Regions from separate parts of the Flexivirga aerilata genome, predicted to be linked through region 2. Evidence: predicted binding sites of a transcription regulator. Region 2 holds the regulator's gene; the other holds the start of a gene.
The links. Region 2 encodes HrcA, which represses chaperone genes, less so after heat shock. Its sites were predicted from a motif close to TTNGCACTCGNNNNNNNCGAGTGCNAA; they were not measured.
Positions count from the first base shown of each region.

Region 1: groL (chaperonin GroEL) is a predicted target of HrcA. The motif match lies at 2,988-3,014, and genes of this name have one in related genera.

Region 1 is NZ_JABENB010000001.1:134,087-140,484, reverse strand. It holds gene HJ588_RS00675 (3-hydroxyacyl-CoA dehydrogenase NAD-binding domain-containing protein) at 1-1,700, shown strand, start outside; gene HJ588_RS00670 (acyl-CoA dehydrogenase family protein) at 1,697-2,839, shown strand; gene groL (chaperonin GroEL) at 3,138-4,769, shown strand; gene HJ588_RS00660 (potassium transporter Kup) at 5,135-6,398, shown strand, end outside.
Region 2 is NZ_JABENB010000002.1:569,370-575,767, forward strand. It holds gene HJ588_RS14510 (L-aspartate oxidase) at 1-645, opposite strand, end outside; gene nadA (quinolinate synthase NadA) at 645-1,634, opposite strand; gene HJ588_RS14520 (NUDIX hydrolase) at 1,748-2,665, opposite strand; gene HJ588_RS14525 (DUF3097 domain-containing protein) at 2,673-3,548, opposite strand; gene hrcA (heat-inducible transcriptional repressor HrcA) at 3,677-4,762, shown strand; gene dnaJ (molecular chaperone DnaJ) at 4,784-5,911, shown strand; gene HJ588_RS14540 (16S rRNA (uracil(1498)-N(3))-methyltransferase) at 5,908-6,398, shown strand, end outside.

The sequences.
Region 1 (6,398 bases), on a different contig from region 2:
GCATGCTCGGCCTGGCGGACGCCCTCACCAAGGTGCTCGGCGAAGGCAAGCAGTTCCGCCCGGAGCAGGCGCGCGAGGTCGGCATCATCGACGACGTCGTCCCCGACCAGGATGCCGCCATCCAGGCTGCGCGCACGTGGATCGCGGAGCACCCGGACGCCGTGCAGCCTTGGGACGTCAAGGGATTCAGGATCCCGGGCGGCACGCCCGCCGGCGGCCCGATCAAGGACTTCATCCCGGCGTTCACGGCGTCGCTGACCAAGCAGCTCAAGGGCGCACCGTATGACGCTCCCTACGCCATCCTCGCGGCGGCGGTCGAGGGGTCACAGGTCGACTTCGACACGGCCAGCCGCATCGAGAGCCGTTACCTGACCCAGCTGGCCGCGGGTCAGACCAGCAAGAACATGATCCAGGCGTTCTTCTTCGACCTGCAGGCGATCAAGAAGGGCAGCTCCCGCCCGTCCGGGCCAGCACCCCGGCAGGCGCGCAAGGTGGGCGTGCTCGGCGCCGGGATGATGGGCGCCGGCATCGCCTACTCGCTGGCCAAGGCCGGCGTCGACGTGGTCCTGAAGGATGTCGACGACGCCGCGGCGGAGAAGGGCAAGGACTATTCGAAAGGCTTGCTGGACAAGGCGATTGCTCGTGGGCGCAGCACCCAGGAGAAGGCCGACGCGCTGCTCGCCCGCATCACGCCGACCGGTGACCCCGCGGCCCTCGCCGGCTGCGACACCGTCATCGAGGCGGTCTTCGAGGACCCGGCACTGAAGCAGAAGGTCTTCGGCGAGATCGTCGATCACGTCGCGCCCGACGCGGTGCTGTGCACCAACACCTCGACGCTGCCGATCACCGAGCTCGCCAAGGGGGTGCAGCGACCAGCCGACTTCATCGGGCTGCACTTCTTCTCGCCGGTCGACAAGATGCAGCTGGTGGAGATCATCGTCGGCGCCGAGACCAGCGACGAGACGCTGGCCGCGGCATACGACCTGGTGCTGCAGATCGGCAAAACGCCCATCGTCGTGCAGGATTCGCGCGGCTTCTTCACCTCACGAGTCATCGGCACCTTCACCAACGAGGGGCTGGCGATGCTGGCCGAGGGCGTCAACCCGACCTCACTCGAGCGCGCCGCAAGGCAGGCCGGATACCCGGTCGGCACCCTGCAGATCAGCGATGAGCTCAACCTCGAGCTCATGCAGCGCATCCGCAAGGCGACCGAGGACGCACTGCGGGCCGAAGGGCAGCCGGTGCCCGAGAGCCCTGCGGGCACGGTCATCGACACGATGATCGAGCAGGGGCGGCCGGGCCGGAAGGCCGGCAAGGGCTTCTACGACTACGACCAGGCCGGCAAGCGCGGCGACCTGTGGCCCGGCCTGACCAAGCTGTTTCCCGTTGCCGAGCAACAGATTCCGCTCGACGACATCAAGGAGCGGTTCCTCTTCGTCGAGGCGCTCGAGTCGGTGCGGTGTCTCGAGGAAGGCGTCCTGACGAGCGTGGGTGACGCCAACATCGGCTCGATCTTCGGCATCGGTTATCCCGCCTGGACCGGTGGTGTCCTGCAGTTCATCAACGGCTACAACGGTGGCCTGTCCGGGTTCGTGCGTCGCGCCGGTGAGCTGCAGAAGTCCTACGGCGACCGATTCGCGGTGCCGAAGTTGTTGCAGGACAAGGTCGCCCGCGGGGAGCGCTTCGAGGACGGCGTATGAAGCGCACGCTCTTCGATGACGATCACGAGGCGTTCCGGGCGTCGGCGCGCACCTTCCTGCAGCGCGAGGCGGTGCCGCACGTCGAGAAGTGGCGGGCCGACGGCGTGGTCTCCCGCGACGTCTGGCTGGCTGCCGGTCAGGCCGGGATGCTCGGCATGGCCGTGCCGGAGGAGTTCGGCGGCGGTGGCGCCGACGACTTCCGTTTCAACGCCGCGTTCTCCGAGGAGCAGGTGAAGCTCGGCGTCGACGGTCTCGGCATCGCGCTGGAGAACGACATCATCATTCCCTATCTCCTGCAGCTGGCCACCGACGAGCAGAAGCAGCGGTGGCTCCCCGGCGTCTGCCGCGGCGAGCAGATCCTGGCCATCGCGATGACCGAGCCCGGAGCGGGCAGCGACCTGCAGGGCATCGCGACCACCGCCGAGGATCACGGCGACCACTACCTGCTCAACGGCCAGAAGACGTTCATCTCCAACGGGATCCTGTCCGACCTGGTGATCGTGGTCTGCAAGACCGACCCGGACGCCGGGCACAAGGGCATCAGCCTGTTGGTCGTCGAGCGGGGGATGGAGGGCTTCGAGCGCGGCCGCAACCTCGACAAGCTCGGCATGCACGCGCAGGACACTGCCGAGCTCTTCTTCGACGACGTCAAGGTGCCGAAGGAGAACCTGCTCGGGCCCGAGGGCAGCGGCTTCGTCTCGCTGATGCAGAACCTCCCCCAGGAGCGGCTGTCGATCGCGGTCATCGCGGCGGCCGCGATCGAGCGGGTGCTGCAGCTGTCGCTCGACTACGCGAGTGAGCGCCAGGCGTTCGGCCGGCCGATCGGGAAGTTCCAGCACAACCGGTTCGTGCTCGCCGAGATGGCCACCGAGGCACAGGTCGCGCGGGTCTTCGTCGACGACTGCGTCCGGCGTCACGTCGCCGGCGAGCTCAGTGTCGCCGACGCTGCTGGCGCGAAGTTCTGGACGACCGAGCTGCAGAAGAAGGTCGCCGACGCCGGCCTGCAGCTGCACGGCGGCTACGGCTACATGGCCGAGTATCCGATCGCCCAGGCCTACGCCGACGCCCGCATCCAGACGATCTACGGCGGCACCACCGAGATCATGAAGGAGATCGTCGGCCGGTCGCTGGGATTCTGATCGACCGGACCACCAACGCTTCGAGGGGTACAGCAAGAACACCGTCATTGCTGTACCCCTCGGTGCGGTTGTGGTCCGCTCGATGGGGAGCGGGTCGATCCGTCGCGATCCGTTTGCACTCCCGGGTGGAGAGTGCCAATAATGGGCGTTAGCACTCTCTGCTTGAGAGTGACAATCGGATGTATGGCGAGAGCCGCTTGCGCGGCGCGGTTCCGAATGCCGCGGTGCGCTGGGCTCGTCCGTCGCGGGCGTCATACACCTGACTTCGTACGACAATCACGTGAGGATTGGACTGCACATGGCCAAGACCATTGCATTCGACGAGGAGGCCCGGCGCGGTCTGGAGCGGGGCATGAACACCCTCGCCGACGCCGTCAAGGTCACGCTCGGCCCGAAGGGTCGCAACGTCGTCCTGGAGAAGAAGTGGGGTGCCCCCACCATCACCAACGACGGTGTGAGCATCGCCAAGGAGATCGAGCTCGACGAGCCGTACGAGAAGATCGGCGCCGAGCTCGTCAAGGAAGTCGCCAAGAAGACCGACGACGTCGCCGGTGACGGCACCACCACGGCCACCGTGCTTGCGCAGGCCATGGTCAAGGAGGGCCTGCGCAACGTTGCCGCCGGCGCCAACCCGATGGCGCTGAAGCGTGGCATCGAGGCGGCCGTCGCGAAGGTGTCGGACGAGCTGACCAAGGCGTCGAAGGACGTCGAGACCAAGGAGCAGATCGCGGCCGTCGCGGCGATCTCCGCCGGTGGCGACGCGTCCGTCGGCGAGCTCATCGCCGAGGCGATGGACAAGGTCGGCAAGGAAGGTGTCATCACCGTCGAGGAGAGCAACACCTTCGGCCTGGAGCTGGAGCTCACCGAGGGCATGCGCTTCGACAAGGGCTACATCTCCGGTTACTTCGTGACCGACACCGAGCGCATGGAGACCGTGCTCGACGACCCCTACATCCTGATCGTCAACTCCAAGATCTCCTCGATCAAGGACCTGCTGCCGCTGCTGGAGAAGGTCATGCAGTCCGGCAAGCCGCTCGCGATCATCGCCGAGGACGTCGAGGGTGAGGCCCTGTCGACCCTGGTGGTCAACAAGATCCGCGGCACCTTCAAGTCCGTTGCCGTCAAGGCGCCGGGCTTCGGTGACCGTCGCAAGGCCATGCTCGGCGACATCGCGATCCTGACCGGCGGCCAGGTCATCTCCGAGGAGGTCGGCCTGAAGCTGGAGAACGCCGACCTCGACCTGCTCGGCAAGGCCCGCAAGATCGTGGTCACCAAGGACGAGACCACCATCGTCGAGGGTGCCGGCGACGCCGACCAGATCCAGGGCCGGGTCAGCCAGATCCGCGCCGAGATCGAGAACTCCGACTCCGACTACGACCGCGAGAAGCTGCAGGAGCGCCTGGCCAAGCTAGCCGGCGGTGTTGCGGTCATCAAGGTCGGCGCGGCCACCGAGGTCGAGCTGAAGGAGCGCAAGCACCGCATCGAGGACGCGGTCCGCGCTGCGAAGGCTTCGGTCGAGGAGGGCATCGTCGCCGGCGGTGGCGTTGCGCTGCTGCAGGCCGGCAAGGGTGCGTTCGACGCGCTCGAGCTCAAGGGCGACGAGGCAACCGGTGCCAACATCGTCGAGGTCGCCTCGGAGGCGCCGCTGAAGCAGATCGCCGCCAACGCCGGTCTCGAGCCGGGTGTCGTCGCCGCCAAGGTGCGCTCCCTGCCCGTCGGTGAGGGCCTCAACGCCGCCACCGGCGAGTACGGCGACATGCTCAAGATGGGCATCCCGGACCCGACCAAGGTGACCCGGTCGGCGCTGCAGAACGCCGGCTCGATCGCCGCGTTGTTCCTCACCACCGAGGCGGTCATCGCCGACAAGCCGGAGAAGACCCCGGCGATGCCGGCGGACCCGAGCGGTGGCATGGGCGACATGGGCTTCTGACGAAACCCGCAGCGTAGGTTGGCGGCGCAGCGACGTAGGAGCGTAGCCGCCGGCCGGAGCGGAGGGTGAGGAAGAAGCCCAGAAAACATGGGCTTCTGACGAAACCCGCAGCGTAGGTTGGCGGCGCAGCGACGTAGGAGCGTAGCCGCCGGCCGGAGCGGAGGGTGAGGAAGAAGTCCAGAAGGCACAGTTTCTGAGCCACCCCACGAAGTTCTCCGCTCGTTCCTCGCTCCGATACTTCGCGGGGACCCCGGCCTCCGCTGGGAGTCATCGAGCGAGACCTTCAAAGTTGGCGGCCGTCCTCCCGGAAGGGAGGGCGGCCGCCTTCGTCATACCTGCAGCGAACTGGTGGACAATGGCGCCTCGTGAACACCCCCGACCGGTCAGGTCACCCACGAGCCGGGTTCGCCACGATGGCACTCGGTGCGCTCGGCGTCGTCTTCGGCGACATCGGCACCAGTCCGCTCTACGCGTTGCAGACCGTCTTCTCGATCGACCACAACACCGTCCGGGCAACGCCGAGTGACGTGTACGGCGTCATCTCGCTGGTCTTCTGGTCGATCACCGTGGTGGTCAGCATCAAGTACGTCAGCTTCATCCTGCGCGCGGACAACGACGGCGAGGGCGGCATCATGGCGTTCGCGGCGCTGGCCCGGCAGCATGTGCGGCCCGGTGGGCGGCGGTTCGGCCTGGTGATGCTGCTCGGCGTGTTCGGCGCGTCGCTGTTCTACGGCGACAGCGTGATCACGCCGGCGATCTCGGTGATGTCGGCGATCGAGGGCCTGGAGGTGCCGGCGCCCGGGCTGCGGGACTGGGTGGTGCCGCTGGGTGCGCTGATCATCACCGTGCTCTTCCTGGTGCAGCGGTTCGGCACGGGGGTGGTCGGGCGATTCTTCGGGCCGGTGATGGTGTTGTGGTTCGTCACCATCGGTGCCCTCGGCCTGGCGAAGGTCATCCCCAATCCGGCTGTCATCAAAGGGCTTTCACCGTCATACGCGGTGGAGTTCGTCGTCGACCGTCCGTATGTCGCGTTCGTGGCGATGGGCGCGGTGGTGCTGGCGATCACCGGCGCCGAGGCGCTCTATGCCGACATGGGTCACTTCGGCAAGTCACCGATCCGGCGCGCCTGGTTCTTCCTGGTCTTCCCGTGCCTGACGTTCAACTACCTCGGTCAGGGCGCGTTGATCCTGGAGCGGCCGTCGTCGGTCAGCAACCCGTTCTTCCTGCTCGCGCCGTCGGCGCTGCAGTGGCCGCTGGTGGTGCTGGCGACCGCGGCGACGGTGATCGCGTCGCAGGCGGTCATCTCGGGTGCCTACTCGGTGTCCCGGCAGGCTGAGCGGCTCGGCTACCTGCCGCGGCTCACTGTGCGGCACACCTCGCAGAGCGAGAGCGGACAGATCTACGTGCCCGCGGTCAACTGGGTGCTGTTCGCGGGCGTGATCGTGCTGCTCGTGGTGTTCCGCTCGTCGGACAAGCTGGCCACGGCATACGGCCTGGCGGTGACCGGGACCTTCCTGCTCACCACGACGCTGTTCCTGGTGTATGCCGAGTCCGCCTGGCAGTGGCCGCGGTGGCGGCTGGTGGCCGTCGGGGTGCTGTTCGGGTCGTTGGAGGTGACCTACTTCGCCG
Region 2 (6,398 bases):
CACCCGCGCCGCCAGCGCAACGCCCTGGCCTAGTGCGGTCGTCGGGTTCGTCGTGTGCGCCCAGAGGCCGCCCATGCCGCCCGTCGCGAGCATGACCCGGTCTGCGGGGATCACCTCGAGGCTGCCGTCGCGCCGGCGTACCTCGACGCCGCAGATCGCGCCGGACGCATCGGCGAGCAGCCGGGTCACGGTGTGGTGTTCGCGCACGTCGACCTGCGGCGCGGCGAGCACCGCCTGCGCCATGGCGGCGGTGACCGCGGCGCCGGAGTGGTCGCCGGCGTGGGCGACGCGCGACCGGCTGTGACCGCCCTCGAGGGCCAGGTCGATGCTCCCGTCCGGTGCGCGGTCGAACGGCACCTCGAGCTCGACGAGCAGGCGCACCACCTCGGGCGCGACACCGGTGATGCGGTCGATGACCGCCCGATCGCCCGCGAACGCCCCTGCACGCCAGGTGTCCTCGGCGTGCAGGGCAGTGCTGTCGTCGGGGGAGAGGGCCGCGGCGATGCCGCCCTGCGCCCACGTGCTCGCCGCGCCGTCCGTGAGCGCACCCGCGGTGAGCAGGATGCAACCCTCCGGGCCGGACGCCCAGGCGCAGGTCAGTCCGGCCAGGCCCGACCCGATGACGATGAGAGGGCGGCGTGCCATCACTTGACCGCCAACATCTTGTCGATCGCGCGACGCGCCGGCTCGGCGACCGCCGGGTCCACCTGGATTTCCGGACCACCGGTCTCCAGGGCGGTGCGAATCGCGCCCAGGGTGTTGCGCTTCATGTGCGGGCACAGGTTGCACGGCCGCACGAACTCCAGGTCCGGGTGATCCGCGGCGATGTTGTCGCTCATCGAACACTCAGTGATCAGAGCGACTTTCGCGGGGCGCTGCGTCTCGACATACCGCTGCATGTCGGCGGTCGAGCCGGCGAAGTCGGCCTCGGCCACTACCTCCGGCGGGCACTCGGGGTGCGCCAGCACGGTCACACCGGGGTGGCCCTGGCGGATGTCGACGATGTCGAGCGGGGTGAAGCGCTCGTGCACCTCGCACGCACCGGGGTGGGTGACGACCTCGACGCCGGTGAGTGCGGCGATGTTCCGCGCGAGGTATTGGTCGGGGATCATGATCACCTTGTCGACGCCGAGCGACCTGATCACCTCGACGGCGTTGCCCGAGGTGCAGCAGATGTCGCTCGCCGCCTTCACCGCGGCCGAGGTGTTGACGTAGGTGACCACCGGGGCGCCCGGGTGCTGCGCGCGCAGCGCGGCGATGTCCGCAGAGGTGATGCTCTCGGCGAGCGAGCAGCCCGAGCGCAGGTCGGGCAGCAGCACCCGCTTGGCGGGATTGAGCAGCTTGGCGGTCTCGGCCATGAAGTGCACGCCGGCCAGCACGATGGTGCCCGCCTCGACGTGCTGGGCCTCCCGGGCGAGAGCGAGCGAGTCGCCGCGGATGTCGGCGACGCCGTGGAAGACCTCGGGCGTCATGTAGTTGTGCGCCAGGATGACCGCGTCCTGCTCCCGCTTCAGCCGGTGGATGGCCTCGATGTCCTCGGCATACATGGCCCACTCGATCTCGGGGATCACGTGCCGGACGGCGTCGTATGCCGCCGCGTGGTCGTACGCCGGGTGGTCCTGCGTGATGCTCATGGCGCTCCTTCGTCGGAGATCAAATGCTCGAAATGAGTATTTGCTTGAAGTGAGCATAACACCGGCGATCAGGGGGTGGTGACGGGGTGTGTGCGGTGGCGGGGTGTATGCCGTCAGCGGGCGGCGCGCGGGATCGGCAGCTTGGTGCCGACCTGGTCGCGCTCCTGCCGGACCGAGCGGCGGAAGCGGTAGAGCTTGGCGGGCCGGCCGCCGGTGTCGTGGGAGACCTCGCCGGTGGACTCGACCAGCTCGTGCTGCACCTCGACCGCGCGGCGGAAGTTCTGCTTGTGCACCGGCTGGCCGGCGATCGTCTCGACCGTCTCCTGCAGCTCGCCGAGGGTGAACGTCTCCGGCATGAGTTCGAAGACCACCGGGCGGTATTGCAGCTTGGCCCGCAGGCGGGACAGGCCGGTCGCGAGGATGCGTCGGTGGTCGTGCAGCATCGGCCCGGCGGTGAGCGCGGAAATCTTTGCGGCGCTTGGAGATTCGGCGACGAGGCCGGTCTCCCACAGGAGCTCGTAACGCTGCAGCGCGAGGTCGGGACGCCAGGCCCGGTCGTCGTAGCCGAAGAGGAATCGGCAGCGTTCGAGACGGTCGGCGTCGTCGCCGGCCCACCGCCTGAGCGCCGCCTCCAGCTCCTCGCCGAGACGGTCGGTGGTGCCGGCGTCGGAGTCGAGGTGGCGACGGTCCTCCCACGGCAACAGGTCGTAGAGCGCGGACCAGTCGGTCGGGCGCTCACTGCCGGAGATGTCCGCCCGGGTGAGGCCGAGGTAGGAGATCGAGACGACCCGGCGCCCGTCGGTGAAGCGCCCGAGGTCGGCGAACGTGTAGAGCTGCTCGACATACCCGAGCTCGAATCCCATGTGTTCGCGCGCAAATTCGCGCACCCCGGCCTGCAGGGACTCCTCGTCCGCGCGGAGCGGCCCGGCCGGCAGCGCCGGTGGCTCGCCGCTCGCGACGACGAACGGCCGGCCGCGGTCGACGGTCATCACCACGGCAACCAGCTCGGCCGAGAGCCCCGCATCGGTCATCGGGCGGTCAGCCGTTCGCGGTGACGAAGTCGATGAGTTCCTCGACGCGGCCGAGGAGCTCGGGCTGCAGGTCGGCATAGGTGCGCACGGTGCCGAGGATGCGCTTCCAGCCCTGCGCGACATCGGCCTGATTGGCGTGCGGCCAGCCGAGCTCGGCGAGAATGCCGTGTTTCCAAGACGTTCCGCGCGGTATGACGGGCCACTGCTCCCAGCCCAGGCGTTCCGGCCGGACCGACTGCCACACGTCGACATACGGATGCCCGAGCACGAGCACGTCCTCCCGTGCCTCCGGTATGGCGAGAGCGTCGTCGACGATGCGCTGCTCCTTCGTGCCGGGCACCAGGTGGTCGACCAGCACGCCCATGCGCCGCTGCGCCGTCGGCGCGAAGTCACGAATGACCGCGCGCAGGTCGTCGACGCCGTCGAGTTGCTCGACGACCACGCCCTCGACGCGCAGGTCGGCGCCCCACACCTTCTCCACCAGCTCCGCGTCGTGCCGGCCCTCCACGAAGATGCGAGACCCGCGGGCGACGCGCGCGGGGGCGTCGGCGACCGCGCGCGAGCCGCTGGCGGTCCGGCTCGCGGCCTCGCGTGCCGCGGCCAGCCGGCCGGCGTCGGGGGAGGCCGGCGGGACCAGCTCGACCGGCGCGCCGTCGATCAGGAAGCCCGGGCCGAGTGGGAAGGCCCGCACCCTGCCGTGCCGGTCCTCGAGGTGCACCACCCGCATGCCGCCGGCCTTCTCGACGCCCACGATCGCGCCGCACCAGCCGGTCTCGACCTCCTCGACGACCAGGTCGCGCTCGGCCGGGATCTGCTGGGAGCGTCCGCGGGGCGGTGCCTTCCAGTCGCCGGAGAGCACGTCGGCACCGTATCTGTCGTTCACGGGGCCAAACATTAGTGCGCGGTCCGGCGCATTCCGGGGAACGACTCCCGAGCACGTAGACTTGGCACTCGGCATACCTGAGTGCCAATCAGCGTTGCACGTTGACGGCGACACCGTGGGAGGTGGACATGAGCGAGGACCGCAGGCTCGAAGTGCTGCGCGCGATCGTGCAGGACTTCGTGTCGACCTCGGAGCCGGTGGGCTCGAAGGCGCTGCTCGAGCGGCACAAGCTCGGCGTCAGTGCGGCCACCGTGCGCAACGACATGGCCGCGCTCGAGGACGACGGGCTGATCGCCGCGCCGCACACGTCGGCCGGCCGCATCCCGACCGACGCCGGCTACCGGATGTTCGTCGACAAGCTCAGCGAGGTGAAGCCGCTGTCGCGGGCCGAACGCACCGCGATCCGCACCTTCCTCGGCCAGTCGGTCGACCTCGACGACGTGATCTCACGCACCACCCGGCTGCTGTCGTCGCTGACCGGGCAGGCGGCGGTCATGCAGTATCCGTCGCTCAACACCGCGACGGTCCGGCACCTGGAGCTGGTGACGATGGCGGCCGACAAGGTGATGCTCGTCGTCATCCTGTCGACCGGGCAGGTGGAGCAGCGGGTGCTGGACCTGCCGCGTCCGCTCACCGTCGCCGAGGGCGACACCCTCGTCGGCGCGCTGCGCAGTGCCATCAACGAGCGCAGCTCGGGGCTGCGCCGGCCCGCGGCGTCGACTGCTCTGCGCGAGTGGGCGGGCGAGCTCGGCGGCGGCACGGCGGATGGCGGGGGTGCCGGCGATGGCGGCGGTATCGGGGATCCCGGCGACCACCGTGACGTGCAGGCCGCGCTGGTGCGGGAGATCGCGGCGGTCCTCGCCGAGGAGCGCGAGGAGCGGGTGATGCTCGCCGGCACGGCCAACCTGGCCCGGTCGAGCAACGACTTCCCGATGACGATCGGGCCGGTGCTGGAGGCGCTGGAGGAGCACGTCGTGCTGCTGCGGCTGCTCGCGCAAATGGACGGGCAGCAGATCGCCGACGGCGTCTCGGTGCGGATCGGCGCCGAGAACACCGTCGCCGGCCTCACCGGCACCTCGGTGGTCACCACGTCCTACACGGCCGGCAGCGTGGCCGGTCTCGGCGTGCTCGGCCCCACCCGGATGGATTACCCCACGACCATGGCGGCGGTGCGGGCGGTCGCTCGCTACGTCACCGACATACTCAACCAATAACCTTCTGTTGCAAGGACTTTCGTGAACGACTACTACGGTGACCTCGGTGTCGCACAGAACGCCACCCAGGAAGAGATCAAGCGCGCCTACCGCAAGCTGGCGCGCAAACTGCACCCCGACGTGAACCCCACGGAGGAGGCGTCCGACCAGTTCAAGAAAATCTCCCAGGCGTATGACGTGCTGGGCGACCCCGAGAAGCGGCGTGCCTTCGACATGGGCAGCGACCCCTATGCCGGTGCCGCGGGCGCGGCCGGCTTCGGCCAGGGTTTCTCGTTCAGCGACATCATGGACGCGTTCTTCGGCGGCACCGCCGCCGGCGGCATGGGTCCGCGCTCACGCGAGCAGCGTGGGCAGGACGCGCTCATCGGCGTCGAGATCGAGCTGGGCACAGCGGTTTTCGGGGGCGCCGAGGAGCTGACCTTCGACACCGCGGTCGTCTGCAACGTCTGCCACGGTGACGGTGCCCGGCCCGGCACGGGCCGGCACACCTGCGAGATCTGCCACGGCTCGGGACAGGTGCAGCAGGTGCAGCGCTCGTTCCTCGGCCAGGTGATGACCGCGCGAGCCTGCCAGGCGTGCCGCGGCTACGGCGACATCATCGACGACCCCTGCTTCAACTGCTCCGGCGAGGGCCGCGTGCGCGACCGGCGCACGATCTCGGTCAAGGTGCCGGCCGGTGTCGACAGCGGCACCCGCATCCAGCTGACCGGCGAGGGCGAGGTCGGTCCGGGCGGCGGCCCGGCCGGTGACCTCTACGTCGAGGTGCGGGTGCGCAAGCACCCGATGTTCCAGCGACAGGGCGACGACCTGCACTGCTCGGTCGAACTCCCCATGACCGCAGCGGCGTTGGGCACCTCGCTGCCGCTGGAGACCTTCGACGGCACGCAGGACGTCGCGATCGAGGCGGGCACCCAGCCGGGCGATGTCATCACCCTGCGCGGGCTGGGCGTGACCCACCTGCGCACCCAGCAGCGCGGCGACCTGATGGTCCACGCCAACGTGCGGGTGCCCACCAAGCTCGACCCGCAGCAGGAGGAGTTGCTCCGGCAGTTCGCCAAGGAGCGCGGCGAGGAGCGGCCGGAGGCACGCTTCGGCCGTGTCGAGAAGGGTTTGTTCGGCAAGCTGCGCGACGCCTTCCAGGCCAAGTGACCGCTCCGCTCTTCTTCACCGGCCCCGGCGCCCTGGAGGGTGCCGGGGTCGGTGACGTGATACGGGTCCTCGGCGACGAGGCGCGTCACGCCGCGGTCGTGCGGCGGATCGGCGCCGGCGAGACGGTGCAGGTCGCCGATGGCTCGGGGCGGGTGGCGGTGGGTGAGGTCGTCGCCGCAGCTCGCGACGAACTCACCGTGCGAGTCGCCGAGATCGGCGAAAGCCCAGTGCCCGCAACACGTTTCGTGCTGATGCAGGCGCTCGCGAAGGGCGGCCGCGACGAGCAGGCGGTGGAGTCCGCGACCGAGCTCGGCGTCGACGGTGTCGTGCCGTGGCAGGCAGCGCGCAGCATCGTGCAGTGGCGGGGCGACAAGGCCGAGAAGGCCCGCCGCAAGTGGGAGTCGCTCGTGCTCGCAGCGAGCAAGCAGTCGAGGCGACCGACCGTGCCGGCCGTCGAGCCCGTGGTGTCCGGGGGCGGCGCCGTGTC